One region of the Rhodococcus opacus B4 genome, then DNA from elsewhere that is predicted to be linked to it. Evidence: riboswitches for the same ligand, from Rfam matches in the RefSeq annotation. Region 1 holds a riboswitch; each other region holds the start of a gene.
What was found. A riboswitch is a leader RNA that binds a small molecule or an ion and turns the genes downstream of it on or off. The one in region 1 is predicted to bind cobalamin.
Positions count from the first base shown of each region.

Region 2: it holds a riboswitch for cobalamin, as region 1 does, so the genes downstream of both, metE (5-methyltetrahydropteroyltriglutamate--homocysteine S-methyltransferase) here and ROP_RS21565 (CbtB domain-containing protein) in region 1, are expected to answer to the same signal.
Region 3: it holds a riboswitch for cobalamin, as region 1 does, so the genes downstream of both, ROP_RS31195 (ABC transporter substrate-binding protein) here and ROP_RS21565 (CbtB domain-containing protein) in region 1, are expected to answer to the same signal.

Region 1 covers NC_012522.1:4,689,178-4,691,436, reverse strand. Annotated here, with positions in the region: gene ROP_RS21575 (alpha/beta fold hydrolase) at 1-463, opposite strand, end outside; gene ROP_RS21570 (antibiotic biosynthesis monooxygenase family protein) at 496-810, shown strand; cobalamin riboswitch at 861-994, shown strand; gene ROP_RS21565 (CbtB domain-containing protein) at 1,017-1,211, shown strand; gene ROP_RS21560 (CbtA family protein) at 1,202-1,996, shown strand; gene ROP_RS21555 (DUF5996 family protein) at 2,007-2,259, opposite strand, start outside.
Region 2 covers NC_012522.1:3,270,506-3,272,764, forward strand. Annotated here, with positions in the region: gene ROP_RS15040 (enoyl-CoA hydratase) at 1-727, shown strand, start outside; cobalamin riboswitch at 860-1,055, shown strand; gene metE (5-methyltetrahydropteroyltriglutamate--homocysteine S-methyltransferase) at 1,191-2,259, shown strand, end outside.
Region 3 covers NC_012522.1:6,885,222-6,887,480, forward strand. Annotated here, with positions in the region: gene ROP_RS31190 (MMPL family transporter) at 1-988, opposite strand, end outside; cobalamin riboswitch at 1,081-1,223, shown strand; gene ROP_RS31195 (ABC transporter substrate-binding protein) at 1,320-2,259, shown strand, end outside.

The DNA.
Region 1 (2,259 bases):
ACGAGTCCAGGAAGTACTGTCCGGCAACCGGACCGAAGAACTCGAACAGATCCTCCCGGGTCGCGAACGGCTGCGGCCAGTTCGAGATCATCGCCGCCCAGTCGTCGGCGGTGCGGCCGCGGAAGTCGGGGGCCATGTCTTCGAGGACGAGCGCCGATACCTTCTCGGGGTGCTCGGCCGCCAGGCACCACGCGTGCAGGGCACCCATCGAATGGCCGATCACCACCCACGGCTCGGTGAAGGGGTCGAGCGCCGCGGACAGGTCGGCGACGAACGCTTCCGTCGTCAACCGCGACGGCGCGGGCCTGCCGTGGCCCGCGGCGTCGAACGTGAAGACGTGGCCGTGCTCGCGCAGCCACGGCAGGTGCCGCCCCCACGTCCGGGCACTGCCCATCAGTCCGTGCAGCAGCAGAATCGGCTGTCCCGTCCCACCCTCGTCGTGCAACGCACTCTCACCCGCCACCACTCCGACGCTAGCGGAGTAACCTCGCCCGCATGGCAGTGGTGAAGATCAACGCAATCGAAATCCCCGAGGGTGCGGGCCCCGAACTCGAGAAGCGCTTCGCGGCGCGCGCGCACGCCGTGGAGAACTCTCCCGGCTTCCTCGGTTTCCAGCTCCTGCGTCCGGTGCAGGGCGAGAACCGCTACTTCGTCGTCACGCAGTGGGAGAGCGAAGAGGCCTTCGCGGCGTGGCGCGACGGTCCGGCCCGGGAGGCCCATGCGGGCGAGCGGAAGAAGCCGGTGGCGTCCGGGGCCTCGCTGCTGGAGTTCGAGGTCGTGCTCGACGTCGCGGCGGCGAACAAGAGCTGAGCGCGGGGCCGGGCGGAAGGATTGACACGACGGCCCGCCGGGTGCAAAAGTTCGCAGGACAATGCGATGGTTCGGCAGGAATCCGGTGCAATCCCGGAGCGGTCGCGCCACTGTAAATCGGAGTAGTCCTTCACGGGAACCACCTCGACAGCCAGATACTGCGGCCATCGCCTGGACCTAGGGGACGCGAAATCCCAGGAGGAACTGTGGCACTCGCCTACGCACCCGGCTCGTCGGTCGACACGACCCGTCTCGCCGTCATCTCTTTCGCGATCGTTCTGTTCGCGATGCTCGCTCTCTACCTCGTGGGATTCGACCAGGGCGCGATCTCGCGCAGTGGCATGTACATGCATGAATTGATGCACGACGGCCGCCACCTCCTGGGTCTGCCATGCCACTGACCGATTCCTTCACGAAACTCCTGATCCGCGGTCTGCTGGCCGGCCTGATCGCAGGCATCCTGGCCGGTGGCGTCGCGTTCGTTCTCGGTGAGTCGCACATCGACGCGGCCATCGCGATCGAGGAGTCGCACAGCGCCGCCGAACCCGAAGGCCACTCGCATGACGCCGCGCAGGCGGACGAGCCTGCCGGGCACTCGCACGACGAGGAAGAGGCCCTGGTCAGCCGCGACGGGCAGCGCTTCGGACTGTTCCTCGCCACGTCCCTCGCGGGGCTGGCACTGGGAGCGATCTTCGCCGTCGTCGCGAATTACGCACGTCGGGTGACGACGCTGTCGGGGCCGTTGCTCGGTCTGACCCTGGCCGCGTTCGGCTGGCTGGCAATCGAGGCGGTGCCGTTCTTCAAGTACCCGGCCAACCCGCCCGCTGTCGGAGACCCCGAGACGATCAACCAGCGCACCTGGCTGTGGCTTGCCGCGGTCGCGCTGGGCCTGCTCGCCGTGGTCGCGTCCGTCTTCGCGGCGAAGGCCGTGGCCGCACAGGAGTTCCTGTCGGTGCGGATCGCCGCGCCGGTTGCCGTGTTCCTCGTGGTGACGACCGTCGGATACCTCGTGCTGCCCACCATCAACGAAGTGGGCGACGACTTCCCCGCAGTGCTGCTGTGGCAGTTCCGACTGTCGTCGCTCGCGACGCAGGCCACGCTGTGGCTGGTTCTCGGACTCGTGTTCGCGTTCCTCACCGAGCGTGCCACCCGGGCCACGGCGCCCGCGGCGGCGAACGCAGCCTGACCTGCACGGGTCAGCGGGACTTGTCCCAACGGGCCGGGTCCGCCTCCAGGGCGGCCCGGTCCCAGCCACCACGCTCGGCGGCCGCGTCGTACGTGCTGTGCAGAAACCTCAGCAGAGCCGCGTCGGGATCCTCCGCGGTGCGGACGGCCTCGTACGGCAGCAGGAATTGCCGGAACTCCGCGCTGTAGAACGCTCCGTCCGGCCCGATCGGGTAGTCGGCGAAACCGTCCGGCTCCGGGTAGGCGTACGCGTAGAACGCACCT
Region 2 (2,259 bases), 1.4 Mb from region 1:
GGTCACGTTCAACCGGCCGGGCAAGCTCAACTCGCTGACACCGCAGATGTACGAAGACCTCGGTCGCGTGTGTGAGCGGGTGAACGTGGATCCGGCGGTGCGGTTGCTGGTCGTCCGCGGTGCCGGCCGGGCATTCGCTGCCGGCTCCGACATCGCGCACTTCCGGTCCTTCACCGATGGTGAGGACGGGGTGGAGTACGAGAACCGGTTCGTGGCGGTGCTCGCGCGCCTGGAACGGGTGCGGGTGCCGACGTTGGCGGTGATCGACGGACCTTGTGTGGGTGCGGGGTTGATCGTCGCGGCGGCGTGCGATGTCCGGGTCGCGACCACGCGCTCGTATTTCGGATTGCCGATCGCCCGCACCCTGGGCAACGCGCTGTCCGCGTATCCGCTGGCGCTGCTCGCCGACAGGTTGGGCTCGGCCCGGCTGGCATCGATGGTGGCGCGGGCCAGGATGCTGCCTGCCGCCGAGGCAGCGTCGATCGGATTCGTGGCCGAGACCGCCGTCCCCGACCACTTCGACGACCTGGTGGCCGTCGTGACCGGGGACCTACTCGCCGCCGCGCCCTTGACGGTGTGCTCGACCCGTGAGGTGCTGCGCCGAATCCGGACCACGGTATTGCCGGAGTCCGCGGACCTGGTCCGCGCCGCGTACGGGAGCGACGATTTCCGGGCGGGGGTGGCCGCGTTCCTGCGGGGCGAACGCGCGGAGTGGTCGGGAAGGTGAGCATCGGTGGCGTCCCGAGGCGGGTCCGGCGGGGTGTCCCACCCGGGCGGGTGGTGTCCTATGCTGACCGGTGCAGCTGGTTCGCCCGGCTCGGTCGTGAGGAGCCCCGAAGACCGCACCGGGCGTCGAAGCACCGCGGATCCCTGCCGGGGTTTCGGGGTGTGAGAGGGAACCCGGTGAGAATCCGGGACTGTCCCGCAGCGGTGAGTGGGAACGACCGCCGTCATCATGCACTGGGCATTTGCCTGGGAAGCGACGGCCACTAGGTCCGGTGGATGCCACCGGGGGCCCACGAGTCCGAAGACCTGCCGACTGTGTCGGGCACGCCGTGCCCGACGGTCCACCGCCTCGGGGAATGGGCGTGTAGGCCTTCTCGTGTCGCAGCATGCGTTGTCTCGGGCTCGAGAGGTGTACTCGTTTCTGCCGGTGGTGGTCCTTCCCTGCCTGTAACTGGAGAAACACCGTGACCACCCTCTTCACCGCGACCGTACTGGGATCACCTCGCATCGGTCCGAACCGCGAACTCAAGAAGGCCGTCGAGGCCTACTGGGCGGGCCGCGCCGACGCCGCCGCCCTGACCGAGGTCGGCGCCGACCTGCGCCGACGAAACTGGACCGACCTGCGCGATGCCGGGCTCGATTCGATCCCGGTCAATACGTTCTCGTACTACGACCAGGTCCTCGACACCGCCGTGATGCTCGGTGCCCTGCCCGACCGAGTCGCCGGCATCGGCAATGACCTCGACCGGTACTTCGCCGCCGCCCGCGGCACCGACACCGTCACCCCGCTGGAGATGACGAAGTGGTTCGACACCAACTACCACTACCTCGTCCCCGAGATCGCCCCCTCCACCACGTTCACCCTGGACGCGTCGAAGGTGATCGGCGAACTCGGTGAGGCGCTCGAACTCGGCATCGCGGCCCGCCCGGTGATCGTGGGCCCGGTGACGTTCCTGCTGCTGTCGAAGACCGTCGGCTCGGACGCACCCCTGCTCGAGCGCATCGACGAGCTGGTGCCGTTGTATGCGGATCTGCTGACCCGGCTCCACGACTCCGGCGCCGAGTGGGTGCAGATCGACGAACCGGCCCTGGTCGCCGACCGCACCCCACAGGAGATCGCCACCGCCAAGCGCGTCTACGACCAGCTCTCCGCCGTCGAATCCCGTCCCGCGATCCTGCTGGCGTCGTACTTCGGCAGCCTCGGCGACGCGCTGCCCGCGCTCGCCTCGACCGGGGTCGAGGGCATCGCGGTCGATCTGGTCGCCGGATCCGACACCCTCGCCGCGGTTCCCGAGCTGACCCGCAAGCATGTCGTCGCCGGTGTGGTGGACGGTCGCAACGTCTGGCGCACCGACCTCGAGCACGCGCTGACCACCCTCGGCACCGCGTTGGGCAGCACCGGATCACTGGCGGTGTCCACCTCCTGCTCGCTGCTGCACGTCCCCTACACGCTCGATGCGGAGCGGTCTGTGGACGCGGCGCTGCGTTCGTGGCTGGCGTTCGGGTCGGAGAAGGTCCGCGAGGTGGTGACCC
Region 3 (2,259 bases), 2.2 Mb from region 1:
GGATCGCGAGCAGCGCGGGCACCGCGGTGAGGGACAGCAGCGCCGCACTCGCGACCGCGGCCATCGCCCCGAACCCGAGCGACTTGATCACGTCCTGCGGAAAGACCAGCATTCCCGAGAACGCGCACACGAGAAGCAGACCGGAGAACAGCACGGTGCGGCCCGCGGTCAGGACTGTGCGCCGGGTCGCCTCGGCCACGTCGGCGCCGGACTCGAGTTCCTCGCGGAAACGGCCGACGATGAACAGGCCGTAGTCGATCGCGAGCCCCAGGCCCAGCAGGGATGCCACGTTGATCGCGAACGAACTGACGTCGGTGAACAGTGTCAGCAGGCGCAGCGTCGCGAGGGCACTGAATATCGAGAGCAGCCCGACGAACACCGGTACGGCGGCGGCGACCAGTCCGCCGAAGATGAAGACCAGCAACACGAGAGTGATCGGGAGCGCGATCGCCTCGGCCAGCACCAGGTCCTGCTGCAGCCGGTTGTTGAACGCCACACCCACCACCGAGTTTCCGGCGAACTCGGTGTCGACGCCCTCCACCTCGAGCTTCGGGAGCAGATCGTTGAACGTGGCGGCGGTGATCCCGGCATCCGGGTCGACGGTGATCGCTGCGGACGCCTTGGTGCCGTCCCCCGACACCATCGACTGCTTCCGCGTCGCGTCCGCGGTCCAGTAGGAGTTCACCGAATACGTCGGCACCTCGGCGGCGAACCGGTCGAGACTCGCGGTGACCTGGGGGCCGATGTCGTCGAGGGTCTTCCCGTCGGGTGCGGTGTAGATGGCGATGATGTCCGGGGTCTGCGGACCCAGATTCGCCTCGACGATTCGCGCGACCTCGGCGGATTCGCTACCGGGGTCGGTGAATCCACCCGAGCTGAGCTTCGCGAACACGCCGGTGCCCCATGCACCGCTCACCAGAACGGCGAACACGGCGAGGGTCAGGACCCACCATTTGCGTGAAACAACGGTCGAGGCCCAACGTGTCATGCGTCAACTCCGGGTGGTCGGGGGCGGTCGGCTGCGACTGCCGACTGTAGTGCGGATCGAGGGATCACCGGTGGGGGTGTGACGCGGGTCCCGGCGAATCGTGCATACTCGGCAGTGCACTTGCAGCCACACGCACGGGGGAAGCCGGTCCGAATCCGGCGCTGACCCGCAACGGTAGGCCACCAGAGCATTTCGGTGGCGAGCCCGAATACCCGCCGTGTGGTGCGACATCCTTTTCGTCGTGGTCTACGAAGCGGAGTCCCGCAGGCGCGCCTCCGCGTGGGCGTCTGCCGGCTTCTCATTCGTGGCTCTGAGCCGCAATGAGGTTTACATGTACTGTCAGTCGTTCCGAAGTTCCGCCCTGGTCACGTTCGCCGTGGCCGCGCTGGTGGTCGCGGGATGTTCACGCGGGGAGTCCGTGGGGGAGACCGCTTCCACCGAATCTTTCGCCGAGCCGGTGTCCGTCACCAACTGCGCGCGAACGGAGACGTTCGACGCGCCGCCCCAGCGCATCGTCAGCATGAACGATCACGTCACCGAGGTGCTGATCGAGATGGGGGCGGGCGATCGCATCGTCGGCACGGGGTACGGCGACGCGACCCCGCTGCCGGAGTTCGCGGAACAGTTCGCGAAGATCCCGAAACTCGCGACGGAGTACCCGACCCGGGAGCAGATCCTCGACCTCGACCCCGACCTGGTGGTCGGCGGCATGCGCAGCGCGTTCGACGAGAAGGAGGGGCGATCACGCGAGTCCCTCGGGGAACAGGGCATTCCGACCTTCCTGTTCTCCGAGTACTGCGGGCAGGGCTTCCCCGACATCGGGCTGCTGCGCAGCGACTACGGCCAGCTCGGTGAGATCCTCGGTGTTCCGGACGAGGCGCGCGCCGTCAGCGACCGGGTGACGTCCGGACTGCAGGCCGTGCGGGACGAGATCGCAGGCGCCGCGCCGGTTCCGACGTTCTTCTACGATTCCGGCGAGGACGTCCCGCTGACGATCGGCGGTGTGGGTGTCGGCCAGCTCATCGCGGACCATGCGGGCGCGGCCAACCTGTTCGCCGAGGGCGAGAAGCCGTATTCGAAGTCCACGTGGGAGGTCATCGGCGAACGCGCGCCGGAGGCGATCGTCGTCCTCGACTACGGCACGACGAGTGCGCAGGCGAAGATCGACTTCCTGAAGTCGCACCCGATCATGTCGACGACGCCGGCCGTGAAAGCCGGCCGGTTCGTGGTGGTGCCGCTCGACGACTTCTTCGAGAGCCCGCGTCTGGTGC